3 regions of the Yersinia fenwicki genome follow, and region 2 is predicted to be linked to each of the others. Evidence: predicted binding sites of a transcription regulator. Region 2 holds the regulator's gene; each other region holds the start of a gene.

Region 1 (6,882 bases), 1.5 Mb from region 2:
GGCGTTACATTGTGGGAAAATTCTGGAGTGCGCTGCCATTGCAGCAACACCGGGATCAGGTTCTGACTGTGCGATGGGTATTCTGGATGAAACCGGTTTTACGTTGAAGACCTTCAACGAGAAGCGCCAGTTCACTGAAACCTCTGCTGCTGCACATACATTATATGAAAAATCAGATCCTTACTTCTTACCTGGCCCCGGTGGGGCATTGAATCTGAAAGCATGTAACTTTAAAGATGTGGGTAATGGTCAGGTGCGCGTCACTGGATCGGTACATGAACATACGCCCTACACCGTGAAGCTGGAAGGTGCTCGCCCGGTCGGTTATCGTACACTGAGTATTGCTGGCACACGCGACTCGATTATGATTGCCGATATCGATAACATCTTGCTTGAAGTGCGCAAAAGTGTGGAAAAAAACCTGAGTATTGAGCCAGACTCAGTGCAGCTTAACTTTCATCTGTACGGCAAAAATGGCGTGATGGGGAAAATGGAGCCGGAGCCGGATACCACGTCTTATGAATTAGGTATTTTGCTCGATGTTGTGGCCCCATCTCAAGCGACTGCCGACAGCATTTGCTCACTGGCCCGCTCTACCTTGCTTCATTATGGTTATGCTGGCCGAATTGCAACCGCAGGTAATTTAGCTTTCCCATTTTCCCCATCAGATATTAGGGCCGGTCTGGTTTATGAATTCTCCATTTATCACTTAATGGAATATACACCAGAGATTGCCTTTAAGTTTCGTCTGGAAAATGTCACAACAGAAGGAGCGATGGCATGAAAATATCAATTTTAGATTTAGCTCATGTCGTCAGATCAAAAAATGCCGGGCCATATGAATTAGTGTTAGATATTTTATTTAAGGATAAAGAGATATATTCATCCATTAAAACATCCGGCCAATTTAAAAAAGAACTGATAGCAAAACTTTATAAAATTGAACCTGGCCTTGTCCATCGCATTGTTTGGTTTGATCCGGCGAACGCCGTCAAAGTGGTCATGCCACGTAGCCTTGTATCTGGCGCCGTAGGCGACACTGACGTCTATGGCGCCCAACAACATGCACCATTATTGAAACTTGAGTTCAATATTTAGTTTTTCATTAGTTGTAACCGTAGAATATATTTCCTAAATCATCCGGTGCATTGTGCTGCGCTATGTGCTTCGCCCTGCACCGTTTTCAATATACCGATAAACACAACATCAGTAACATTATTAAATGACTTAAAAAAAACAATACCACCCTACTTATAAATGGAATCATTATGAAATCAAAAAGTTTGACCACAATGATCATATTGGGTCTGATAATAGGTATTATCGTCGGGTTTTTAATAAATTCCTTTAGCAGCCCTGATTTTGCAAAGTCGTACGCATCTGAAATATCTATTTTTACCGATATATTCCTACGATTGATCAAAATGATCATTGCCCCGTTAATCATCTCAACATTAGTGGTTGGGATTGCCAAAATGGGTGATGCCAAAACATTAGGACGCGTTTTTTCAAAAACGCTGTTCCTGTTTATTTGCGCAGCATTCATTTCCATTCTGCTCGGTTTAGTGGTGGTTAACCTCCTAAAACCAGGGGATGGCATTAACTTCGTAGCCGCAACCGCCAGTGCTGTAGACGGTATTGCACCAGTTCCATTCTCCGCGAAGGTCTTTATCTCGCATGCCATTCCAACCAGTATTGTTGATGCGATGGCACGCAACGAAATCCTGCAAATTGTTGTATTCTCCGTCTTCATGGGGGTTAGCCTTTCAGCTATTGGTGAGAAGGCAAAACCTATTGTTTCGGTATTGGAATCACTGGCTCACCTGATGATGAAACTCACAGGTTATGTCATGCTATTTGCTCCGTTGACCGTCTTTGCCGCTATTTCAGCGATGATTTCTGAACGTGGTTTAAGCGTATTGGTTAGTGCCGGTATCTTTATGGGCGAGTTCTATCTTACTCTTGCCCTATTGTGGGTTATTTTGATTGGTTGCTCTGCTCTGCTAATTGGCCGTTGTATTTTCCGGTTAGTCAGAAGTATCAGCGAGCCTGCGCTACTTGCCTTTACTACTTCAAGCTCTGAAGCCGCCTTCCCCGGCACGTTAGAAAAACTGGAAGAGTTCGGCGTTTCTAACAAAATTGCCAGTTTTGTTCTCCCTATCGGTTACTCATTCAACCTGGTAGGCTCGATGGCATATTGCTCATTTGCAGTCATATTTATTGCTCAGGCATGTAATATTCATCTGAGCATGGGCGAGCAAATCACCATGTTGTTAATTCTGATGCTGACCTCTAAAGGCATGGCGGGCGTGCCGCGCGCGTCATTAGTGGTTATCGCAGCCACTCTCAGCCAATTTAATATCCCGGAAGCTGGCTTGATTCTATTAATGGGTGTTGATCCCTTCCTCGATATGGGTCGTTCAGCCACTAACGTGATGAGTAATGCGGTTGGTGCAGCACTGGTTGGGCGTTGGGAAGGTGAACATTATGGTGACGGTTGCCGTGGTGTGGCGAAAATAGGTACCGAAACGGTAGTCATCCAAGAAGCCGTCGCCGTTCAAGAGAGTTTCACTCTTGAGGCGCAAGCTAAATAACGCCACCTAAGCCTTTACGCCACATCAGGGAAACAAAACCCCAGGCTTATATAAGCCTGGGGTCGATAACTGAGTAATAAATACCATTATCTCTGTTTGGCCGCCAGTGCCTGCGCACAGGCCCAGGCAGAGCTCCAGGCCCATTGGAAGTTATAGCCCCCTAACCAACCAGTGACATCAACCACTTCACCAATAAAGTACAACCCAGGCACTTTATGAGCTTCCATGGTTTTGGAGGAGAGCTCTTGGGTATCGACGCCACCAATCGTGACCTCAGCAGTACGATAGCCTTCTGTTCCATTAGGTTGTACCCGCCACTGTTGCAGGTTTGCCACCAACGCAGCCTGTTGCGGCACATTTAGCTGCTTCAAAGTGACATCCGGCAGTTGCTCCAGCGTCTGTAGACATTCCACCAACCGCTTAGGTAACAGTTGAGCCAGCGTGTTCTTCAACGTTTGATTAGGATGAGCTTGCCGCTCATTGTCCAGAAATACATCTAAATCAGTGTCGGGAAGTAAGTTAATGCTCACATACTCGCCAGCCTGCCAATAGCTTGATAGTTGTAAAATTGCAGGGCCAGAAAGACCACGATGGGTAAATAAAATACTCTCACGGAAACTGACACCATTCTCTGCCGTCACCACCGCTGGGACTGAAACACCAGAGAGTGTTTGCAGATGATCTAACAAAGGCTTGTGCAGAGTAAAGGGAACCAAAGCGGCGCGAGTCGGTAATACTTTCAAACCAAACTGTTCTGCCAACTTATAACCGAAGGGAGAGGCTCCCAATCCCGGCATAGATAATCCACCTGAAGCCACCACAAGTGAGTGAGCGCTCACTTTAATATCATTAACCTGCAACACGAAACCCGTCTCGGTTTTTACCACTGACAGCACATCGCTGCGTAATCGAATCGTGACTTGCCCCAATTCGCACTCTTTCAGTAAAAGCTCAACCACTTGTTGGGCTGAATCATCACAAAACAGTTGCCCTAGCGTTTTTTCATGCCAGGCGATGTTATAGCGATTCATCAGATCAATGAAATCCCATTGGGTGTAACGTGCTAAAGCAGATTTACAGAAATGAGAATTTTGTGAGAGGTAAGCTGCGGGTTCGACAAACATATTAGTGAAGTTACAGCGACCACCACCGGACATCAATATCTTGCGTCCAGCCTTTTTGCCATTATCCACCAAGAGTACCCGGCACCCCGCTTGCCCAGCTTGAGCTGCACAAAACAGGCCCGCAGCACCTGCGCCTATCACTACCACATCAAACTGTTCCACACTGGGCCTCACTGAGTAAAATCATCATCACTGCAAAAGTGTCCGTTTTTTCGCCAAACTGCATACTATTCGTTCATTCAACCGACAAATTAGCGGCGGGAGATTGTAAGTCGCCCACTCTCAGGAAGCTAGAGTAAGAAAATGTCTCATAGAGTAAAACTAAGTAACCTGCTGATATACCATATATATATTGTTAAAAATGGCGAATTCATCCGCGGTCATGTCAAAAAAAGGTCATATTTTCCTTTTCCCCACACCCCATTGTCACTGATAATGCGCCGCGTTCATGTCCACAAACTGGCGTAACGCTTATGCTACATCTTTTCGCTGGCCTGGATTTCCATACCGGCCTAATGTTAGTTCTTGCTTTGTTGTTTGTGCTGTTTTACGAAGCCATCAATGGTTTTCATGACACAGCCAATGCGGTTGCAACCGTAATATATACCCGCGCCATGCGTTCACAGGTGGCTGTCGTGATGGCAGGGGTGTTTAATTTCCTCGGCGTGATGCTGGGTGGTTTGAGCGTGGCTTATGCCATTGTTCACTTACTGCCTACTGATCTGCTGTTAAATGTCAGTTCGGCACATGGGTTGGCGATGGTCTTCTCTATGCTGCTGGCGGCGATCATCTGGAATTTGGGCACGTGGTATTTCGGTATCCCAGCCTCCAGTTCGCATACGCTGATTGGTGCAATCATCGGTATTGGTTTAACCAATGCATTAATGACCAGTACATCTGTGGTAGATGCACTGAACGTTCCTAAGATGATTCAAATCTTCCTGTCTTTAATCTTATCCCCGATTGTGGGTCTGGTTATTGCTGGTTTGATGGTGTTCCTGTTACGTCGTTACTGGAACGGGACTAAGAAGCAGCAACGTATTCACCTGACCCCCGCGGAACGTGAAAAGAAAGACGGTAAACGTAAACCGCCATTCTGGACCCGCACTGCCCTGATCCTCTCGGCTATTGGCGTGAGTTTCTCTCATGGCGCTAACGATGGTCAGAAAGGGATTGGCTTGATCATGCTGGTATTAATCGGCGTAGCTCCGGCTGGGTTTGTCGTGAATATGAATGCAACAGGCTATGATATTGCCCGCACCCGCGATGCAGTGACTCATCTGCAACAATATTATCAACAGCATGTTGAAGCATTGCCTCATGCTATCGCACTGAAGCCACTGGTACCGACACCAGATACATTGCCAAACACCCCAGAACAGTTCCACTGTGATAGTTCACGCGCCATGATAGCGATTGATCATGCACAGACGCTGTTAGCAAATCTGCAAAGCTATGACGACCTGACGGTCGATCAACGTAGCCATATGCGCCGCTTGCTGATGTGTGTTGCTGAGACCGCTGGGGCCGTTGCCAAACTGCCAGAAACCAGTGCTCAAGACCGCCGTTTCCTCAATAATCTGCGCACAGATTTGTTAGAAACCGTGGAATACGCACCAACCTGGATTATCGTTGCCGTCGCTCTGGCCCTGTCTTTGGGTACCATGGTTGGCTGGAAACGTGTTGCAGTCACTATCGGTGAGAAAATCGGTAAGAAAGGCATGACCTACGCACAAGGGGTTTCTGCTCAGATGACTGCGGCGGTCTCCATTGGTATTGCCAGTTACACCGGTATGCCAGTATCGACAACTCAAGTGCTCTCATCAGCGGTTGCCGGCACCATGTTGGTGGATGGCGGTGGTGTGCAGAGTAAGACGGTGAAGAATATTATGTTGGCGTGGGTCTTAACCTTGCCAATCTCAATTCTTCTTTCCGGCGGGTTATACTGGATAGCGTTGAAATTTATTTAAATCCAGCGAAACAGTTATACTCGCATTGAGAAAACTCGAATTTGAGATAAATAAAAGGCGGCCTTATCGGTCGCCTTTTTACGTATTGTTATGCCAAAAATTCATACTAATACCACAATATTAAGCCCAGCAGACTAACCATAACCAAACCACATAATGCGCTAGTCAGGATAAACTGCCCACGTAGCCTCTCACAACGGCGAATAAATTCCGGGTCATGATGATCAAGATAACGTTGAGCAAAGATATAACCGACTAATCTAATCTGTTTGCTCGGCTGACCGTGAGAGGTGAAAAATCCACCACCATCAACGTATTGATACAGCAACGGGTCGCAACCACGTAATACCACTAACAAAGCACGCAATGATGAATAATAACGCGCCATATTAATTACACATACCACACACAAAGCCCAAAAAAGCGCGACGGTACTGATCATAATCATCCTCCCAGCGATATCACACGCACCAAGTCCATTCCCCTGAACCCTTGCGCTATCGCTCACTCTAGCCGATACAAACACCCCCAGGGCCTCAAAAGTCACCCCCTATTGTTCGCTCACTGATTGTGACTCGATATGATATCCACTCGACACACTATCTGAACGTGTTGGACTCCCTTTATGAGTGTAGGAAATGAAATGAGAAATAGCCTGATAATCTCTAAATTAAGCTAAATTGGGTGGTTACTAAGTATCGATTAGTATTAACTTATAACGAACTTTGCTCATTATAAAATACTGGTTCCACCCGAAAATACTGTCTAAATATTAATCTTTCTTAACTGATTTATGTAAATCAAGCGGCTATTATTTTTAGGTTATATTTACATCACAAATATAAAATTACGCACATCATGCTATCTGAACAGCGCTATACTTAGGGTAATGATCTGCTTTAAATTCAATCAGTGCGACGATATGTTATGGCCAAGCGCGGTAGAGTTTGGTCAGTTTTTGGTGTAAAAAGACAGACGCTGACTTTAGTGATCATCATCAAAACAGTGTGTTGTGATCCATGAAACACTTCGGTTAAGGGTCATAATGGTACTATGTAGATATCGTGTTAGCACCCGTTCAAAAGGTTGAATGTTTGCTTACCCATTAATTAACATTATGGAAGGAGTTTACTTATGGCTTACAAACACATTCTGATTGCGGTTGACCTATCTCCGGAAAGTAAGGTGTTGGTG
Region 2 (6,882 bases):
TGAATTTCGGCTATAGCGTTGTATCGAGCGCTCGGCCCAGCGCCCTTTTAGCCCAAGTTCGCCAAAACGTTGGATGCGGTGGGATTCCCCACAACGGCGATTTTGTGAAAATACAGCATCAAGCTGAGATAAGGTTAGTTTATCCAGTGGATTATCCTGATGAACAAAAACTACCAATGCATCCACTGCGACGGGGACAGCAAGTGGTGGATAGCCATAACGCTCAGTAAATGCCGTGATTTCAGCCGCTTTCATTGGCCGGCTCATCGGGCCGAGTTGCGCGGCCCCTGCAGCGAGCGCCGCTGGAGCTGTCGAGGAACCTGCCGCCTGTATTTGCAAATTAACGCCGGGATAATGATGATTGAAATCATCAGCCCATAAAGACATCAAGTTAGCTAGGGTGTCAGAACCGACACTGGAAAGATTACCAGACAGAGTATCTGGCTTTAACGCATCAACCACTGTAGCAGTCGATACCGCAACAGGGAGTGCCAGGACGCCGCAACTAAACCCTAGCAGAGCATACAACAGCGCCAGTTTTCCCCATCTCATCAGTTTGATATCCATACAGTCTTAGGATTTGACTGCATTCTCGGTTAAAACCGTTGGAACAATCAACCGATTAGGCAAGGTAAAGATAAATCTCGTCCCCAGGCCGATTTCACTCATCACATCCAAACGCGCATCGTGATGGCTCAAAGCATGTTTCACAATTGCCAGCCCCAAGCCACTCCCCCCAGTTTGCCTTGAGCGGGCCTTATCCACTCGGTAGAAGCGTTCCGTAAGACGTGGCACATGTTCAGGGCCAATACCCGGCCCATTGTCACTCACCTGAAATTGTGCACCTTGTGGTGTTCGCTGCCAGCACACCTCAATTTGGGTGCCATCAGGGGTGTGATTGACTGCATTATAAACCAGATTGGAAACCGCACTGCGCAGTTGATCTTCGTTACCAAATACCGTCAATTGGTCGTTAATTCGGAAGGTGATCTCATGACGCCCATTACTCAGCGCTTGCACTTCGTGTTGCAGCATTTTCAGCATGCGCGGAATATCGACCTGCTCATTCATATCCACATTGGGTGCAGCTTCGATTCGCGATAGCGTCAATAATTGTTTTACCAGCCCATCCATTCGCTTGGTCTGTTCTTGCATCGTCCCTAGCGCTTTATCTCGTAATGGCCCGACCAACTCTTGGTCGTGCATCATTTCCAGATATCCCTGTAACACCGTTAAGGGAGTGCGCAGTTCGTGGCTCACATTGGCAAAGAAATTACGCCGCGCCCCTTCCAACTGACGCATTTGGGTAACATCACGAGCCACCATAAGCAATTGCCCTTCTGAATAAGGCATCACCCGGAACTCAACGTAATAACCATTATTGAGTTGCAGGGTCAATGGGCGGGAAAACTCTTGCTGTTGCAAATATTGACTGAATTCGGGATAACGCAGCAAGTTGAGAATATGTTGGCCGTTATCCTCCGGCCAACGGAAGCCGAGTAATTGCTGAGCCAAACCATTACACCAGAAAATATTGCCATCAATCGTCGTCATAACCACCGCATCAGGTAAAGACTCAGCACCACTGCGGAAGCGTTTGATAAGTGTAGCCAACTCACGACGCCGACGGCGATTTCGCAGTTGCATCTGGTACAAACCGTAAAATAAAGGCTCCCAACTCCAACGCCCTGAAGGTGGCGTCATACTGCGATCTAACCACAGCCAGTGAGATAATTTGAGTTGGTTATAGAAGTTCCACACCAGCGCCGCAATAACCGAAACTAATAATAGCCAGGGAAGGTACCCGACAAAGGCACCCAACAGTAATGCGGGCAGACAAAAAAGAGCCAGCTCTATAGCCAGCGTTTTCCATGATAAACGTTCTAACACAACGAATTCTCCGGCACTGAAAACTCAGTAGCGCGTTGAGAAACGGTATCCGGTTCCCCGGACAGTTTGTACCATTCTGTCATGGCCATCAATTTCCAGCGCCTTACGTAGCCGACGAATATGTACATCAACGGTGCGATCTTCTACATAAACGTTAGTGCCCCAAACATAATTAAGCAACTGTTCACGGCTGTAAACACGCTCTGGATGAGTCATGAAAAAGTGCAATAATTTAAATTCGGTCGGCCCCATATCCAACGCTTGCTCATTGGCCATAACCCGATGCGAGGAGGGATCAAGGCTCAACCCTTGCATTTCAATCACTTCTTCAACCGCCATTGGCGATATCCGGCGCATAACCGCTTTGATACGTGCCACCAACTCTTTGGGTGAAAAAGGCTTGGTAATGTAATCATCAGCACCCACTTCCAAACCACGTACTCTATCTTCTTCTTCGCCACGCGCTGTCAGCATCATCACCGGAATATCTCGGGTCAGCGCTTCACGTTTCATATGTTTAATAAACTGAATACCCGAGCCGCCAGGTAACATCCAGTCCAACAACACTAAATCAGGGTAAGGCTCGGACAAACGAGTTACTGCACTGTCGTAATCCTCGGCTTCTAACGGTTGGTAGCCATTCTGTTCCAACACAAAGCACACCATCTCACGGATTGGAGCTTCATCTTCAACTACCAGTATGCGTCTTGCCATCATCAACCCTGCCAGTAAGTTAGTGGTCACTATTTGATTTCGGAAGTCATTATGCGTCAGTTTTGTGACATTTTTATGAAAAACATCCCCCTCTTGCAAGCAATAAGCATAGTGATAAATTTCACGATAAATGCAAAACGTAGCACTCAAGTTTGCGAGGCGTCTCGGAGATTTTCCTCACAGCCTTTTTTTAGCCGCGACATCCAGCAGGCAGCGTTTATAATCAGCGCCATTATCTTTAAATGGCGACCTGCCCGAGCGGGAGATTTATGCGCATTATTCATACCTCTGACTGGCATTTGGGCCAGCATTTCTTTACCAAAAGCCGTGCGGCTGAACATCAGGCATTCCTGCACTGGCTCATAGAGCAGATCAAAGAAAATCAGGTAGATGCGCTGATTGTGGCGGGTGATATTTTTGATACCGGTTCCCCACCCAGCTATGCACGTGAGCTATATAACCGTTTCGTGGTTGAACTACAACCGACGAACTGCCGGTTGGTTGTTCTGGGGGGTAACCATGACTCAGTATCAACGCTAAATGAATCTCGCGGCTTGCTTTCTTATTTGAATACCACCGTCATTTCCTGCGCCAGCAGCAATCTGGACCAACAGGTTATTATTTTGAAAGACCGCCAAAATCAACCTGCAGCGCTGCTGTGCGCGATCCCTTTTTTACGTCCCCGGGATCTAGTCACCAGTCAGGCGGGTGAATCAGGTAGTCAGAAGCAACTGGCGTTGCAGGAAGCCATTGCTGCTCACTATCAGGCGCTCTATCAGCGAGCCGTCGAACTACGTACCGAGTTAGGTCTGCCCTTGCCGATTATTGCTACCGGACACCTAACTACGGTGGGTGTCACTACCTCGGACTCGGTTCGTGATATTTACATCGGCACATTGGATGCTTTCCCGGCCCACGCTTTCCCCCCGGCAGATTATATTGCTCTGGGCCATATTCACCGTGCTCAGCAAGTAGCAAAAACCGAACATATCCGTTATAGCGGCTCGCCAATTGCCCTGAGTTTTGATGAGTTGAGCAAAGAGAAAAGTGTTTATCTGGTGGAATTTGCCCAGCAGATATTAGCCTCAGTGACCCCAATCTTCATCCCACAATTTCAGCCAATGCAATTAATCAAAGGCGACTTAGCGCAAATTGAGCAGCAGTTGGCTAAATTTGCCGACCATCAAGGGTCACCGGTGTGGCTGGATATCGAAGTTGCCACACAAGATTATCTCACTGATATTCAAAGGCGAATTCAGGCATTAGCCGCAGAACTTCCCGTTGAGGTGGTACTCTTACGCCGCAGCAAAGAGCAACGAAATAACAGTATTGAGCGGCAGGAAAAGGAAACACTCAATGAACTGAGTGTCACTGATGTATTTGAACGCCGGTTGGCGCTAGAGGCAGATTTAGCCGAACCACGCCAAGAACGTATGCGCCAAATGTTTAATCTGGTGGTTGAAGATATCACGCAAGGTAAAGATGCCGCAGAGGAGCAATCTGCATGAGAATTTTAAGTCTACGGCTGAAAAACATTAATTCTCTACAGGGTGAATGGAAGATAGATTTCACCGCCGAACCTTTTGCCAGTAACGGTTTATTCGCGATAACCGGCCCGACTGGGGCAGGGAAAACCACCCTGCTCGATGCTATTTGTCTCGCGTTATACCACCAAACTCCGCGGTTAAATGTCACTCCCAGCCAAAACGAACTGATGACTCGCCACACGGCGGAGTCACTGGCTGAAGTCGAGTTTGAGGTAAAAGGAACGCGTTATCGTGCTTTCTGGAGCCAACGGCGCGCTAAAAATAGCCCGGAAGGAAATCTGCAAGCGCCTAAAGTTGAGCTGGCGCTGTGCGAAAACGGTAAGATTCTGGCCGATAAAGTGCGTGATAAACTTGATATGGTTGCCGCAATTACCGGACTGGATTTTGGCCGTTTTACCAAGTCGATGATGCTGTCACAGGGGCAATTTGCTGCATTTCTCAATGCTGATGCCAATGACCGCGCAGAATTATTGGAAGAGTTAACCGGCACGGACATCTATGGTCGGTTATCTGAACATGTATTTGAGCAACATAAGCAAGCCAAGATCGCACTGGATGCATTACATCAACGCGCCAGCGGTATTGAACTACTAAATGAAGAGCAGCGCACAGACCTGGCACAACAATTAGATGTCCTCGGTGAACAGGAAAAACAGCTTGCTTCTGAACAACGGGTCAATCAAAACCAAATAAATTGGCTCACCGGATGGCAGCAACAGCAAAAGAATGTGTTGGAATATCAACAGCAGCAGAAAATCATTGAGCAAGAGTATCTGCAAGCAGAACCCGAACTGCAACGATTGGCCCGGAGTGAGCCGGCAGAAAAGTTGCGTCCCCTATTACGTGAGTGTTCTCGTAGCCTACAGGATTTGCAGCAAATACAACTGCGCATCGCCACACTAACGCAGCAGCAACAGCAACTTCAGACACAACTGACGCCACTGGCTCAGGCGCTGGAACAAGCCAATCTTGCACGCCAGCAACACGCAACTAATCAGCATGAGCAAGAGATACTGATCGAGCAAAAAGTCGTTCCGCTGGATAACCTTATTGCTCAGCAGCAACACTCATTAATGCTACTAGATACTCAACTGAAACAGTTGCGCACCAAAGAACAGCAAATTAAACAACAGCTTGAACTGGATGAACAACAGTTCAAGCAAGCTCAGCAGCGCCTACAACAACTAACTCAGTACACCCAGCAATATGCCCACCATCAACACTGGGAAAAAAACCTGCCTTTATGGCGTGAGCAGTTCCGCCAATTACAAATGCAGCAACAACAATCAGTTGAAAGCGAGCAGCAGTTACAGCAGCAGGCCACGTTACTCGCGACCTTACAACAGCAAATTGACACACTACATGAACAAGATAAGCAGCAACAAGCTGCATTAGTACAAGCCCATTCGCAGACCAGTAGTATTCAGCAACAATTGTCAGCACTTGAGCAACAACAGCCCTCCGCGCAGTTACGCCAACAGCTCATCGAGCTACAACAACAACGGCCGGTGCGACAGCAATTAGTGGCATTATCGCCATTGGCGCAGCAAGTTCAGGCATTGCATGATAAACAGCAACAACAGTTCGTTGCCCAGCAGCAGCAACTGCAATTACTCGAACAACAACTAGCAGAAAAACGTCAGTTATATAAACAACAAAAGCAGCATCTGACTGATCTGGAAAAGTTGCTTGAGTGCGAAAAACAAATCGTCCGGTTAGAGTCTGAAAGAGCCAAACTGCAACCGGGAGAAGAATGCCCATTATGTGGAGCATTGGATCACCCTGCCATTACTGAGTATCAGGCTGTAAAACCCTCTGAAACGGTGGTGCGAGTAGAAGAACTGCGACTTCAGGTTGAGCAACTTTTCACTGCGGGAACTGAATTACGCACTCAGGTCGCAAGTATGCAGCAACAACAGTTGCGTCTGGAGCAAGAGTTACAGCACAGCCAGCAGCAACTGACAGATTATCACCAGCAATGGCATACTCTGGCACAGCCACTAACGCTAACATTTGCGTTGAATGAACCTGAGACCTTAATAACCTGGTTGGAACAACAAGAACAATCAGAGCAAATCTGTCAGCTAAAACTGGCGGAATATGAAAAACTGAATCAGCAATATCAACAAGCTAAGGATATTCTGACTCAAGCAGAACAGCAGCAGCAAAAGCATCAGCAGCAATTAGCCCTAATTGGTCAGCGCCGACAAGATACCGAGCAAGCGCACCAAAAGTTGCATGCACAGCATCAACACCAACTCGTTGAGTTGGCAAAAATACGCCAAGGCTTTAGCCATACTCTGGCTGAGTTATCGCTATCAATGCCTGAAGCAGACCAACAGCAGAGCTGGCTTGCACTACGGGAAGAGGAAAGTCAGCGCTGGCACCAGTATCAGCAGGAACAACAACAGTTGGCGCTGGGGCAAAAAGCACTGGAAACGCAAATTGAAAATGAACGCCGCCACTTGCAAGAGTGTATTGATCAGTTGTCCATCCTCACGCAACAACATCAGCAGACCGAAACACTGTTGCAGCAACAAAAACAACAACGTCAGACGCTCTTTGGTGACCGGAGTGTGGTTGAAGCCCGCCAGTTGTTGCGCCAACAACTGCAACAAGTAGAACTGGCTCAACAAAATACAGCTCAAGCCCTACAACAAGCACAATCTCAGCTTAACTTGCTCTCCGGCGAGTTGGCAGGGCTAGAACAGCAACGTAATCAAAATCAACA
Region 3 (6,882 bases), 1.2 Mb from region 2:
CACAAAGTGGCTATCGCCCAACAGAAGGGGCGTGCTACGAGGTTTACCTCAATGACGGCAGGGCTGATGGCTATTTTGATATCGATATTTATCAATCAGTTGAGAAAGCCCAATAAAGTGAGACAAGCAGCCGGGCCTGAACAGTTCGGCTGTTTATTGCTTCAGTACATTGGCCTCTAATCGCTATTTGATTTGGCCAAGAAGATCTGGCTCAACCAGTCGCTGAATGTTCGCACCCGTGGTGACAATTGCCGATTGTGCGGATATAGGAAAGAAACTGGCATTGGGGGCGGTGCATATTCTGGCAGTATCTCAACCAGCGTTCCGGCGCATAAATCAGGTTCAACGTGATAGCGTGGTACCTGAATGATCCCAAGTCCGAGCCGGGCAGCGGCAACGAAGCTCTCTGCACCACTCACCGACAGAACTGCGGGTAATTTTACTGTTTGAATTTCAGGTGTTGGACGAGGAACTGACCGTGGCGATGAGTCTTCTTTTCTGGGTTGGGGCGCTAATGTGGTGCCGACACAAAACTCTAATGGCATCAACCCACCGGTTGCGCTGGAGCGAAACCCCACCATTTGGTGCCCGGTCAATTCAGCAAGTGAGTGTGGTGTTTCGTGTTGCTGCAAATAGTGTGGTGCGGCACAAGTCACTTGGGGCAACAGGGCTACTCGGCGCGCGACCATATCACTGTCTTGTAAATTGCCGACTCGCAATACCCCGTCAATACCCTCGCGAATCAAATCAACCAGCCTATCGCCTTCACTAATAAATAATTCGATATCGGGATATTGCATTATAAAATCAGGTAGTTGTGGTAACACGAAATGTCGAGCTAAGGTTCCATGCACATCAATTCGCAGTAAACCTCGTGGCTTGGCATTGGCAAACGCCATTTCAGCATCTTCTATATCAGCAATAATACGTAGGCAGCGCTGATAATAAGCCTCACCATCCAATGTCGGACTGACATATCGGGTTGTGCGCTGTAATAATCGGATATTCAATCGCTGCTCAAGCTGTTTAATTGCATCCGTCACAGTTGACCGTGGCAAATTCAAGTCTTGGGCTGTTTGGGTAAAACTGCGTTGTTCAACGACTCTGATAAACACACGCATTGCATCAATTCTGTCCATGCCAGTGTTCGCTTTTTTCGGATAGTGTTGGCGAATAATAGGTAATTATCCGAATTGATAACAGTGGCATTCTCTCACTAGAGATTTATGTGGGCTGGAATTTAATCATTGCCCACCACCTATATAGATGATGAAACTCGTATTCAGGAGAATATTATGACAAATACCATCCAGCAGGTTGCGATTGTTACCGGGGCATCACGGGGTATTGGCGCGGCAATTGCCGAGCGTTTGGCTCAGGAGGGCTACACCGTTTTGATCAATTACTCCCGGGCTGATGATGAAGCCGAAGCCTTGGTGCGTAAAATTCAACAAGCGGGTGGCAATGCATTGAGTGCCAAAGGCGATATTAGCGACCCCGCTGCCGTATCCCAATTATTTACTAAAGCTGAAACCGCCTTCGGTGGGGTTGATGTGTTAGTTAATAATGCCGGTATTATGTCACTCAGCACGATTGCCGATAGCGACGATGAACATTTTGACCGCCAAATTGCCATTAACCTGAAAGGGAGCTTCAACGGAATGCGAGAAGCGGCGAAACGGCTCAGAAATAGCGGCCGAATTGTTAATTTCTCAACCAGTGTCGTGGGCTTAAAGTTGGAAAAGTATGCTGTTTATGCTGCCACCAAGTCTGCGGTTGAAACGATGACGGCAATTCTGGCAAAAGAGTTGCGAGGCCGTGATATTACTGTCAATGCTGTGGCACCAGGGCCGACCGCGACTGATCTTTTCCTCAACGGAAAATCCGCTGAACTGATTGAAAAAATGGCGAAAATGGCACCATTAGAAAGATTGGGCACACCAGAGGACATTGCAGCTGCTGTGGCATTTCTGGTCGGAAAAGACGGCGGTTGGATCAATGGGCAAGTGTTGCGTGCCAACGGCGGGCTAATTTAAGACTATTGTGGGGCGTTGCGGCGGGGCCAAGGAACGCCTCTGAAAGATAAGGAATAATAATTAATTGGGGTGCCATAAATACGTGGACTGTCATAAAAGCGTCATTCGCCTGTTCTAGTATCCGTTGTAACCAATCAATACAAATTGTATTACTGTTTTACAACAAGGAACTCTACTGATGCAGAATCGCGTATCCACTTTGTCCGGCATAGCGTTATCCACCTTGATATTGAGCAGCTCTCTGTTCGCACCTAATGCTGTTGCAGCCGCTACCGGTTTATACGATCGCAGCGCCCACGGTGATATCACTCAATTTGGGGGGGCTCGTCGTTTAACAGAAGACCAAACTCAGGCTCTTCGTGACTCGCTATCCAACAAAACGGTAAAAAATGTCATTTTACTGATAGGCGATGGGATGGGTGACTCAGAGATAACCTCGGCACGTAACTATGCTATGGGCGCAGGTGGCTTCTTCAAAGGGATTGATGCATTGCCGCTGACCGGACAATACACACACTATTCATTAGATAAGAAAACACAGAAACCGGATTATGTGACTGACTCGGCCGCGTCTGCTACCGCATGGTCTTCTGGTGTGAAAACCTATAATGGCGCTTTGGGTGTCGATGTGTTCGGGAAAGATCACGTCAGCCTGCTGGAATTGGCTAAAAAAGCAGGTAAAGCTACTGGCAACGTTTCAACGGCTGAACTGCAAGATGCAACGCCTGCGGCACAATTTGCTCATGTTACTGGCCGCAAATGTTACGGTCCTGAAGAAACCAGTGAGAAGTGCAGCACTAATGCGCTGGAGAATGGTGGTCGTGGTTCCATCACTGAGCAAATGATTGAAGGGCGCGCTGATGTTACCTTGGGTGGCGGCTCAAAATCATTCAGCCAACTGGCTAAAGCGGGTGAGTGGAAAGATAAATCTTTGCGTGATCAGGCACTGGCTCGCGGTTATGTGATTGTCGAAAATCTGGATGATTTGAATGCCATCACACAAGCAAACCAACAAAAACCGCTGTTGGGGTTATTCAGTTCTGGCAACATGCCGGTGCGTTGGCAGGGGCCAAAAGCCTCTTATCACGGCAATATTGATAAACCGCCGGTGGTTTGTGAGAACAATGCTGAGCGAACTCAGAGTACGCCAACCTTGGCCGTCATGACGGAAAAGGCCATTGACCTGCTCAAAACCAACAAAAATGGCTTCTTCTTACAAGTCGAAGGGGCATCAATTGATAAACAAGACCACGCCGCTAACCCTTGTGGCCAGTTTGGCGAAACCGTTGATTTGGACGAAGCAGTGCAAAAAGCATTGGAATTTGCCCGCGCAGATGGCAACACACTAGTTATAGTGACCGCCGACCATGCTCATTCCAGCCAAATTATTGAGGCTGATGCCAAAGCTCCGGGCCTAACTCAGGCTCTAACCACCAAAGATGGCGCAATAATGGCCATCAGTTATGGTAACTCAGAAGATGATTCTCAAGGGCATACCGGTACACAATTACGCATTGCCGCTTACGGCCCACATGCTGCGAATGTTGTTGGTCTAACAGACCAAACTGATTTGTTCTTTACCATACGCGATGCCATGGCGATTAAATAAGTATCCGAAATTTTTGTTTAGAATCCCGGTGCGGTAGTGGCCGGGATTTTCCATTTCTGAACGTTGCCCGACTTTCTGCATCACTAGCGAACCTTCATTTACATCACTGCCGCTTACCAATTGTTATAATTATAACATTATACTTGCTCTGGTTAAGGCCGTAACTCGGCAAACCCTGCTTTCATTGATGCGATCATTGTCACATACATAACATTTCATCCCTGCTAATGTTATTGCAATAACATTTAATGATAAAAAAATAGCATAGAGGAATAGACAATGGATATTGCAGTCATTGGCTCGAATATGGTTGATCTGATTACTTATATTGATGACATGCCACAAGTCGGGGAAACATTAGAAGCACCAGATTTTGAAATCGGGTGCGGGGGAAAAGGAGCGAATCAAGCGGTGGCAGCTGCCAGATTAGGTGCCAATGTCATGATGGTTACCCGCGTAGGTGATGATCTTTTTGCTGAAAATACCATTAAAAATCTGCAACAAGCAGGGGTAGATACCCAACATGTTAAAGCTGTAGCGGGAACCTCCAGTGGTGTGGCCCCGATTTTTGTCGATAAGTCGTCACAAAATCGCATTTTGATTATTAAAGGCGCCAATAACCATCTATTACCAGCAGATATTGACGCCGCCGCAGATGCCTTAAAAACGTGCCAACTGATTATCTTACAACTCGAGATCCCGTTAGAAACGGTTTACGCAGCCATTGATTTTGCGAGACAGAATAATATTAAAGTTATCCTTAATCCGGCTCCTGCCTCCAAAGCATTGGATATTGGCTACGCCTGCCAATGTGAATTCTTTATGCCAAATGAAACAGAACTGGCTATTCTGACAGGAATGCCAGTAGACAGTGTGGATAATATCTATCGGGCAGGGCGTAGTTTATTAGATAAAGGCCTACATAATCTGATTATTACTTTGGGGCATCGTGGTTCGTTATGGATGCATGGCGAAGAAATTCATCATGTTCCACCGGTCAGTGTTCACGCCATAGATACCAGCGGTGCGGGAGATGCTTTCATTGGGTGTTTTGCTCATGAATATGTCTTGCATGGCGATGTATTAAAAGCCATGGAAATGGCATCTGCTTTTGCTGCATACAGTGTCACCGGCAAAGGAACGCAACGTTCTTACCCTGACGCGTCGCAATTTATTGATTTTTTAAAAACCCTACACCAAGGAAAATAAAATGCGCCTTAATACCGTTCAACTGCCCGATGGCTATTTAAATAAAACACCTTTATTTCAGTTTATTTTGCTTTCCTGTTTATTCCCTCTTTGGGGATGTGCAGCCAGTCTGAATGATATTTTAATTACCCAATTTAAAAGCGTTTTTGCACTTAGCGATTTTGCCAGCGCACTGGTACAAAGTGCTTTTTATGGTGGTTATTTTCTGATTGCTATCCCTGCATCATTAGTGATCAAAAAAAGCAGTTATAAAGTCGCTATATTGATTGGGCTAACACTTTATATTGTGGGTTGTACTCTATTTTATCCGGCCTCTCATATGGCAACCTATACGATGTTTCTGGCGGCTATTTTCGCCATTGCCATTGGGTTAAGTTTTCTTGAAACAGCCGCGAATACCTACAGTTCGATGATTGGTCATAAAGATTATGCAACGCTGCGGCTCAATATAAGCCAGACTTTTTATCCTATTGGCGCCTTGATGGGGATCGTATTAGGGAAATATCTGGTATTCCAGGAAGGTGACAGTTTACAGAATCAAATGGCATCAATGACGCCAGAACAGATTCATGAATTCCGCCTAAGCATGTTAGAACACACATTAGAACCTTATAAATACCTGATTTTTGTCCTGTTATTGGTCATGCTGCTTTTTGTCATTACCCGTTATCCTCATTGTAAACCGCAAGGTGACAATAATAAAAAAGTGGTTCAGCCTTCATTAAAAGAAACACTGAAGTATCTGGCAGGAAACAGTCGCTTCAAAAAAGGTATTATGGCGCAGTTCCTCTATGTGGGAATGCAGGTTGCGGTATGGTCCTTTACTATTCGCTTAGCGCTAAACCTGGGCGCATCCAATGAGCGAGATGCATCAAACTTTATGATTTATAGCTTTATCTGTTTCTTTATCGGTAAATTTATTGCCAACTTCCTGATGACTCATTTTAAAGCTGAGAAAGTATTAATTGCCTATTCCATCTTAGGGGCGTTAACCCTGTTATATGTGGTATGCGTACCTAACTTTACTGCAGTTTATGCGGCGGTATTTGTCAGTGTCTTGTTCGGGCCTTGCTGGGCGACTATTTATGCTGGCACTTTGGACACTGTGGATAATAAATATACCGAAGTTGCTGGAGCCATCATTGTCATGTCAATAGTGGGTGCCGCCGTCGTTCCGGCATTGCAAGGCTTTGTCTCTGACCATCTGGGTTCAATGCAGCATGCTTTCATTGTCTCATTACTATGCTTTGTTTATGTAGGTTTCTATTTTTGGGGTGAACTGCGCAATAAGCAGCGGGTCAATGCGGCAATATTGGCAAATAATGAATCCTAATTAACCGGAGAGTAATCATAAATGACCGCCAAAATAATGCTGTTTCGTGAACAATTCAGCCGTCATGAGCAGGAAATTTATCACAGCGATAATTTTACTGTGACCAGTTTTAAATATGCATCAGGTATTGAAGCGTTAAAAATCACCAACTCAAGAGGTTATGTAACTCTGTTACCTTATTACGGCCAGATGATTTGGGATGCAGAATTTGATGGTCACAATCTCAAAATGGATAACATGTTTTCTCAGCCTAAGAGGGGGGAGAATATTGTCGATACTTACGGTTGTTTTGCGTTCCATTCAGGTCTGCTGCGCAACGGTTGCCCATCACCTGAGGACGATCATGTATTACATGGTGAAATGCCATGCGCCGAAATAGATCAAGCCTGGTTACTTGTTGATGGTGATCGACTGGCATTGACGGGCAGTGTGGAATATGTAAAAGGTTTTGGTGACCACTATTGTGCTCAGCCGCTAGTTCGGCTGACAGCAGATAGTGCACAATTCGATATTGAAATGAATATCACTAACTTAGCCAGTATCGCTATGCCTCTACAATATATGTGTCATATGAATTACGCTTATATTCCAGGGGCCACTTTCCGGCAAAATTTACCTGGATCAGCCTTAAAATTACGTGAGACGGTGCCCGCACATGTTCGTCCGACACCACAATGGCTGCAATACACTCAGCA

The links. Region 2 encodes PhoB, which activates phosphate uptake and scavenging genes when phosphate is short. Its sites were predicted from a motif close to CTGTCATAAAACTGNCNNAT; they were not measured.
Positions count from the first base shown of each region.
Region 1: pitA (inorganic phosphate transporter PitA) is a predicted target of PhoB. The motif match lies at 4,101-4,120, and genes of this name have one in related genera.
Region 3: phoA (alkaline phosphatase) is a predicted target of PhoB. The motif match lies at 2,124-2,143, and genes of this name have one in related genera.

Region 1 covers NZ_CP170755.1:152,095-158,976, reverse strand. Annotated here, with positions in the region: gene ACF3VQ_RS00645 (acyclic terpene utilization AtuA family protein) at 1-784, shown strand, start outside; gene ACF3VQ_RS00640 (DUF4387 domain-containing protein) at 781-1,098, shown strand; gene ACF3VQ_RS00635 (dicarboxylate/amino acid:cation symporter) at 1,269-2,594, shown strand; gene ACF3VQ_RS00630 (NAD(P)/FAD-dependent oxidoreductase) at 2,681-3,880, opposite strand; gene pitA (inorganic phosphate transporter PitA) at 4,192-5,688, shown strand; gene uspB (universal stress protein UspB) at 5,795-6,130, opposite strand; gene uspA (universal stress protein UspA) at 6,823-6,882, shown strand, end outside.
Region 2 covers NZ_CP170755.1:3,403,043-3,409,924, forward strand. Annotated here, with positions in the region: gene ACF3VQ_RS15565 (PstS family phosphate ABC transporter substrate-binding protein) at 1-552, opposite strand, end outside; gene phoR (phosphate regulon sensor histidine kinase PhoR) at 574-1,890, opposite strand; gene phoB (phosphate response regulator transcription factor PhoB) at 1,915-2,604, opposite strand; gene sbcD (exonuclease subunit SbcD) at 2,874-4,112, shown strand; gene ACF3VQ_RS15585 (AAA family ATPase) at 4,109-6,882, shown strand, end outside.
Region 3 covers NZ_CP170755.1:2,237,625-2,244,506, reverse strand. Annotated here, with positions in the region: gene sbmC (DNA gyrase inhibitor SbmC) at 1-116, shown strand, start outside; gene ACF3VQ_RS10335 (LysR family transcriptional regulator) at 177-1,139, opposite strand; gene ACF3VQ_RS10330 (SDR family oxidoreductase) at 1,296-2,036, shown strand; gene phoA (alkaline phosphatase) at 2,215-3,645, shown strand; gene rbsK (ribokinase) at 3,925-4,854, shown strand; gene fucP (L-fucose:H+ symporter permease) at 4,856-6,187, shown strand; gene ACF3VQ_RS10310 (aldose 1-epimerase family protein) at 6,209-6,882, shown strand, end outside.